2 linked regions of the Promicromonospora sp. Populi genome follow. Each later gene encodes a partner of the first gene's protein in a complex. Links are inferred from orthologs where the notes say so. Each region holds a gene or a part of one and is shown on either strand. Other genes may lie near its edges.

The links.
Region 2: the proteins of uvrB (region 1) and AB1046_RS20465 are in contact, whole or in part, in a crystal structure (PDB 7EGT), measured with the Thermus thermophilus proteins. The link is inferred for Promicromonospora sp. Populi from one-to-one orthologs. Residues at the interface, in WP_096411307.1 of Thermus thermophilus: Glu23, Leu25, Arg26, Asp27, Gly28, Glu29, Arg30, Phe31, Arg55, Glu326, Asp327, Phe328, Glu379, Ser382, Gln383, His398, Gly400, Arg401; in WP_096412145.1 of Thermus thermophilus: His654, Arg656, Phe657, Gln666, Asp668, Glu669, Lys680, Arg681, Leu682, Ser683, Lys685, Tyr686, Ala687.

The regions. Positions count from the first base shown.
Region 1 is NZ_CP163528.1:1,339,458-1,342,669, reverse strand. The notes cover bases 1-2,899. They hold uvrB (excinuclease ABC subunit UvrB), read left to right. Parts: upstream 1-345; coding sequence 346-2,454; downstream 2,455-2,899. Other genes in these bases: AB1046_RS06010 (TerC family protein), read left to right, coding at 2,747-2,899; AB1046_RS06020 (pyroglutamyl-peptidase I), read left to right, coding at 1-297. In the rest of the region: more of AB1046_RS06010, read left to right, coding at 2,900-3,212. UniProt on the Escherichia coli protein: The UvrABC repair system catalyzes the recognition and processing of DNA lesions. A damage recognition complex composed of 2 UvrA and 2 UvrB subunits scans DNA for abnormalities.
Region 2 is NZ_CP163528.1:4,520,669-4,524,233, reverse strand. Bases 178-3,429 are described here. They hold AB1046_RS20465 (UvrD-helicase domain-containing protein), read right to left. Parts: upstream 3,111-3,429; coding sequence 378-3,110; downstream 178-377. Other genes in these bases: AB1046_RS20460 (adenylyltransferase/cytidyltransferase family protein), read right to left, coding at 3,239-3,429; AB1046_RS20470 (pyrophosphatase), read left to right, coding at 178-211. In the rest of the region: more of AB1046_RS20470, read left to right, coding at 1-177; more of AB1046_RS20460, read right to left, coding at 3,430-3,565. UniProt on the Escherichia coli protein: A helicase with DNA-dependent ATPase activity. Unwinds DNA duplexes with 3'-5' polarity. Translocates on single-stranded DNA with 3'-5' polarity. Initiates unwinding more efficiently from a nicked substrate than double-stranded DNA.

The sequences.
Region 1 (3,212 bases):
GGCATCCCCGCCGTCGTCTCCTACAGCGCCGGCACCTACGTGTGCAACGCCACCTTCTACGCCCTGCAGCACGCGCTTGCCCAGCGGCCCGGCGTGCTCTCAGGCTTTGTACACGTACCGCGCAGCACCGAGGAGTTAGGTGGATCAGCGGAGTCCTCCGCACTGTCCGACGGCGGCGAGGCGCACCTTCCGCTCGAAGCGATCGCCCAGGCCCTGGAGATCGTGGCGCGCACGGCGCTCGCCGCGGCCCGTGGCGACGTGGTGGAGCCGGCGACGGCCGCGGGGACGCTGCACTGACCGACCCTCCAGTGCGGGAGTGTCAGTGGTCGGCCGTACGGTAGTCACATGCGACCCGTGACCGATCTGCAGCGCACGGTGGCCCCGTTCGAGGTCATCTCCGAGTACCAGCCGGCAGGCGACCAGCCGACGGCGATCGCCGACCTGGCCGACCGTATCCAGGCGGGCGAGAAGGACGTGGTGCTGCTCGGCGCCACGGGTACGGGCAAGTCGGCGACGACTGCCTGGCTCGTCGAGAAGCTGCAGCGGCCGACGCTGGTCATGGCACCGAACAAGACGCTGGCCGCGCAGCTTGCCACGGAGTTCCGGGAGCTGCTGCCGAACAACGCGGTCGAGTACTTCGTGTCGTACTACGACTACTACCAGCCCGAGGCGTACATCGCGCAGTCGGACACGTACATCGAGAAGGACTCGTCGATCAACGACGAGGTCGAGCGGCTGCGGCACTCGGCCACCTCGTCGCTGCTGACGCGCCGCGACGTCATCGTGGTCGCCTCGGTCTCCTGCATCTACGGCCTGGGCACCCCGCAGGAGTACGTGGACCGCATGGTCCGGCTCGACGTCGGGGACGTCGTGGACCGGGACCAGCTGCTGCGCCAGTTCGTGACCATGCAGTACACCCGCAACGACGTGTCGTTCACCCGGGGCACGTTCCGGGTGCGCGGCGACACGGTCGAGATCATCCCGGTGTACGAGGAGCTCGCCATCCGGATCGAGATGTTCGGCGACGAGATCGAGTCGATCCAGACCCTGCACCCGCTCACGGGTGACGTGGTGCGCAACGAGCAGTCGATCTACGTGTTCCCGGCCACGCACTACGTGGCGGGCCCGGAGCGCATGGAGCGAGCCATCGGCGGCATCGAGAAGGAGCTCGAGGGCCGGCTGGCCGAGCTGGAGAAGCAGGGCAAGCTGCTGGAGGCCCAGCGGCTGCGCATGCGCACCACCTACGACATCGAGATGATGCGCTCGATCGGCACCTGCAGCGGCATCGAGAACTACTCGATGCACATCGACGGCCGCGAGGCGGGCACCGCACCCAACACGCTGCTCGACTACTTCCCCGAGGACTTCCTGCTCGTCATCGACGAGTCCCACCAGACGGTGCCCCAGATCGGCGCCATGTACGAGGGCGACGCGTCCCGCAAGCGTGCGCTCGTGGACCACGGCTTCCGCCTGCCGAGCGCCATGGACAACCGACCGCTGAAGTGGGAGGAGTTCACCGAGCGCATCGGGCAGACGGTCTACCTGTCGGCCACCCCGGGTGACTACGAGCGCTCGCTGTCCGACGGCGTCGTCGAGCAGGTCATCCGGCCCACCGGCCTGGTGGACCCCGAGATCGTGGTGAAGCCCACCACGGGCCAGATCGACGACCTGCTGGGCGAGATCCGCGACCGCGTGGACCGCAACGAGCGCGTGCTGGTGACCACGCTGACCAAGAAGATGGCCGAGGACCTCACCGACTACTTCCTGGAACGCGGTGTGCGGGTGCGCTACCTGCACTCCGACGTGGACACGCTGCGCCGCGTCGAGCTGCTGCGCGAGCTGCGGCTCGGCGAGTACGACGTGCTGGTCGGCATCAACCTGCTGCGCGAGGGCCTGGACCTGCCCGAGGTGTCGCTGGTGGCGATCCTCGACGCGGACAAGGAGGGCTTCCTGCGGTCCGGGCGGTCGCTGATCCAGACCATCGGCCGCGCCGCCCGTAACGTGTCGGGCCAGGTGCACATGTACGCGGACAAGGTCACCCCGGCCATGCGCATGGCGATCGACGAGACCACCCGGCGCCGCGAGAAGCAGGTCGCGTACAACACCGAGCGGGGCCTCGACCCGCAGCCGCTGCGCAAGAAGATCGCTGACGTAACGGACATGCTCGCCCGCGAGGACCTGGACACCCAGGAGCTGCTGGCCGGCGGGTTCCGGAACAGCCGCAAGGGCGAGGGCCGGGGCGCCCGGGTGCCGGGCACGCCGAAGGAGGCAGCGACGTCGGGCAACCGGCTGTCCGGTGCCGCGGCGAGCGAGCTGGCCGAGCTGATCCAGGAGCTGACCGACCAGATGCACGCAGCGGCCGCCGAGCTGCAGTTCGAGGTGGCGGCCCGGCTGCGCGACGAGATCTCGGGGCTCAAGAAGGAGCTGCGGCAGATGCAGGCCGCCACGGCGTGAGTCCACGGGCTCGTACCCGCGGCACGCTCGCCTGAGCCGTGTCGCGGGTCACGTTCGGGAACAATCGCCGAGTCCCGTATGCTTCGCACCGTAGGAGGGGAGTACCTCGAAACGGCTTGGTCGTCATCACAGCTGCCGATGACGTCAGCTCGGCCTGGCCGGCTCGTAGTGCGCCATTGCGTGGTTTCGGCCAGGCTGGTGCACAGGCGAGCGAGGAAGACCTCCGGTGCCCTGTTGTACACACCGGAGGCTCGATGCGTGCGCGCGTTCCTCCCAGTTCCGGAAGGCAACAATGGTCCACGAACTTCCCGTGACCTTCGAAGTGATCTCACTCGCGGCGATGGTTGTCCTGCTGGTGGCCGATCTCCTGATCGTCGCCCGCCGGCCGCACGTCCCGTCCATGAAGGAGAGCGCCATCTGGGTGGGCTTCTACGTGGGTCTCGCCCTGATCTTCGGGGGGATCATCTGGGGCGTCGGCGGTGTCACCCCGGCCGCGGAGTTCTACGCCGGCTGGCTCATGGAGTACTCCCTGAGCGTCGACAACCTCTTTGTGTTCGTCATCATCATGGCCCGGTTCGCGGTGCCGCGCGTGGAGCAGCAGCTCGTGCTGATGGTCGGCATCATCATGGCGCTGGTCCTTCGTGCGGCCTTCATCCTCGCGGGTGCGGCCCTGATCGAGCAGTTCACCTGGCTCTTCTACATCTTCGGCGCGTTCCTCATCTACACGGCGATCCAGCAGGCGATCCCCGAGAAGCCGG
Region 2 (3,565 bases), 3.2 Mb from region 1 along the record:
GGCATTCCTCGCGCACACCCACCGGTCACGCGACCGGGGCAAGTCCGCCGAGGAGATCGCCGCCGACTTCCGGGGCGAGATCGTCGACGTTCTGGGGCAGCTCCTTCTGGTCGCGCGCCGCTTCGACGTGGACGTCGAGGCCGAGCTGCAGCGCAAGTGGTTCCGCTGGCGACACCTGGTCGAGCCACAGGACCGCGAGGGAATCAGCTGAGAGCCCGGAATGTGAAGCTGGCCGACCGCGCGAGATCGGTCAGTTGCACGCGGTACACCGCGACTTCGGTCGGTTGCTATGAGATCGGTCGGTTAATTGACCGATCTCATAGCAACCGACCGAAGTCAGAGGGGCTGACCATCAAGTGACCGAAGTCGCCGAGCCCTCAGAGCTTGGTGACCGCCGTGTACTTCAGCGCGATGCGCTTGGTGCCGTTGGTGCCGAAGTCGATCTTGACCACGGCGTTGGCCTCGACGTCAACGACGGTGCCCAGACCGTAGGAGTCGTGCGTGACGCGGTCACCGATCTCGAGGTTCGGGATGTCCTTCTGGACGTTGATCCCGCCGAACCCGCTCTTCGCGCCCGGCTTCTTCTGCGGTGCGAACGTGTTGGTCGGCTCGTTGCCCGACGACGACGTCACCGGGCCGTTGCGCGAGGCATCCGACCGACCGCCGGACCATGTCGAGCCGGTACCCGAGCCGCGCCCGCCGGACCCGCGGCCGCCAGACCCGTAACCCCCGGACCCGTACCCACCGCTCCAGCCGCCCCGGCCGGCCCGGATCGCTGCCGTCGACGACTCGCGGCGCCGCCAGTCCCACAGCTCCTCGGGGATCTCCTGCAGAAACCTGCTCTCGGGGAACTCGTTGGCCATGCCGAAGGCGGCGCGTACCGAGGACCGCGTGATGTACAGCCGCTCGCGGGCCCGGGTGATGCCCACGTAGGCGAGGCGGCGTTCCTCGGCGAGCTCGTCGTCGTCGTGCAGCGAGCGCATGTGCGGGAACGTGCCGTCCTCCATGCCGGTGAGGAAGACGACGGGGAACTCCAGGCCCTTGGCGGTGTGCAGGGTCATGAGCGTGACTACACCCTGGTTCTCCTTGGGCGCCGCCTCGGCCGCGCCGTCCGCCACGTCCTCGTCGGGGATCTGGTCGCTGTCCGCGACGAGCGAGACCCGCTCCAGGAAGTCCGCCAGGGAGCCCTCGGGATCGGTCTCCCCGAAGTCGACGGCGACGGCGTGCAGCTCGGCCAGGTTCTCGACCCGGCCCTCGTCCTGCGGGTCGTCGCTCGCACGCAGCTCCGCGAGGTAGCCGGTGCGGTCGAGCACCGCGCCCAGCACCTCGGCGGGCGGGGCGCCCTGGTCGACCAGGGCACGCAGCTCGCGCATCATGTCGCGGAAGACGAGCAGCGGCTTGAGCGAGCGGTTGGTCATCCCCGGGATCTCGTCGGCGCGCTCCAGCGCCGCACCGAACGAGGTGCGCTCCCGCTCGGCGAACGAGGCGACGAGCGACTCCGCGCGATCCCCGAGCCCGCGCTTGGGCACGTTGAGGACGCGGCGCAGGTTCACGTCGTCGTCCTCGTTGGCCAGAGCGCGCAGGTAGGCGACCGCGTCCTTGACCTCGCGGCGCTCGTAGAACCGCGTGCCGCCCACGACCTTGTACGGCAGGCCGACCCGGACGAGCACCTCTTCGAGCGCCCGCGACTGCGCGTTGGTGCGGTAGAAGATCGCGACGTCGCCCGGCCGCACACCCTCGGCGTCGCCCAGCTTGTCGATCTCGTCGGCGACGAACCGCGCTTCCTGGTGCTCGTCGTCGGCCACGTAGCCCACGATCTTGGCCCCGGCGCCCGAGTCGGTCCACAGGCGCTTGGGCGTGCGGCCGGCATTGCGGGAGATCACCGCGTTGGCGGCGCTCAGGATGTTCTGTGTGGAGCGGTAGTTCTGCTCCAGCAGGATGGTCGTGGCGTTCGGGTAGTCCTTCTCGAACTCGAGGATGTTGCGGATGGTGGCGCCGCGGAAGGCGTAGATGGACTGGTCGGAGTCGCCCACCACCGTCAGCTCGGCCGGGTCCAGCCCCGAGTCGTCCTCGGTGCCGACCCCCGCCAGCTCCCGGACCAGCGTGTACTGCGCGTGGTTCGTGTCCTGGTACTCGTCGACCATGACGTGCCGGAACCGGCGCCGGTAGTGCTCCGCGACGTTGGGGAACGCCTGGAGCAGGTTCACCGTGGTCATGATGATGTCGTCGAAGTCCAGCGCGTTCGCCTGGGCGAGGCGCGCCTGGTAGCGGGTGTAGACGTCGGCCAGCACCTGGTCGAACTTGGGCGCCGTCGTGTTGCGCTCGTCCGCCGACTGCCCGCCCCACGGCCGCCGGATGCCGCCGGCCTGGGCCGCCGCCGCCTCGGCGAGCGCCTCCTCGGTGGCGTTGGCCCCGGTCTGCCGTGCGTAGGTCTCGGGGTCGACCAGCTCGTTCTTGAGGTCGCTGATCTTGTTCGACAGCCCACGGGCCGGGTACTTCTTGGGGTCGAGGTTGAGCTCGCGCGTGACCAGCGTGATGAGGCGCTGGCTGTCCGCGGCGTCGTAGATGCTGAAGCTCGACCGCAGGCCCAGCGTCGTGGCCTCGCGGCGCAGGATCCGCACGCATGCCGAGTGGAACGTGGACACCCACATGCGGTTCGCCGCCGGGCCCACGAGGGACTCCACGCGCTCGCGCATCTCGGCTGCGGCCTTGTTGGTGAACGTGATCGCGAGGATCTGGCCCGCCCGCGCCCGGCCGGTCGCCAACAGGTACGCGATGCGGTGCGTCAGCACGCGCGTCTTGCCGGATCCGGCGCCCGCCACGATGAGCAGCTGCCCACCCTCGTGCACCACGGCGGCCTTCTGCTGCGGGTTGAGGCCGTCCAGCAGCTCGTCCGGGTTGAGGTGCGCGTAGGCCCCCTGGGCGCGCGGCGCCTCGGACTCGTGCGGCAGGCCCGCCAGCCAGTCCGGCTCGGCAGGAAGGGCCGCCTCGCCCGGGTCGCCACCGCCGTCGTCGTCCCAGCGCGGAGCGGTGCGCGGCAGGCGCGCCGGATCGCCAGGCGTCGCGGGATCGAGGCCGGGCAGAGAGAGGCTGTCGAAGAGGGAAGTCATCGCCCCTAAGCCTAGGCGTCACCACCGACACTCGACCCCGTCCGAGGCCGTGTCCCCAGCAGTGGCGTCAGGCCTTCTCCCAGACCGACCCACCGCCGGCGTCGGGCGCAGCCACTTCCGACCGGAACCTACTCGCGGCCGGGCACGGCCTTTCGACCAGGCACCGTGTGCGACCGGCCGCCGTCCAGCAGATCCAGCGCACGCCGCAGGGCCGTGCTGGAGGTGTGCACCGTGTACGGGAAGTACACGACGTCGACGCCGACATCGCCGAACCGTCGTTCCAGGTCACGGCCCTTGTCGGTGTCCTTCCAGTCGTCGCCCTTGAAGAACACGTCGAACGGGCGACGGCGCCAGGTCTCGACCTTGTCCGGCTGCGTCTCGATGTACACCTCGTCGACGTACGCGATATGCCGCACGATCTCGGCGCGCTCGATGACCGGTACGACCGGACGGCG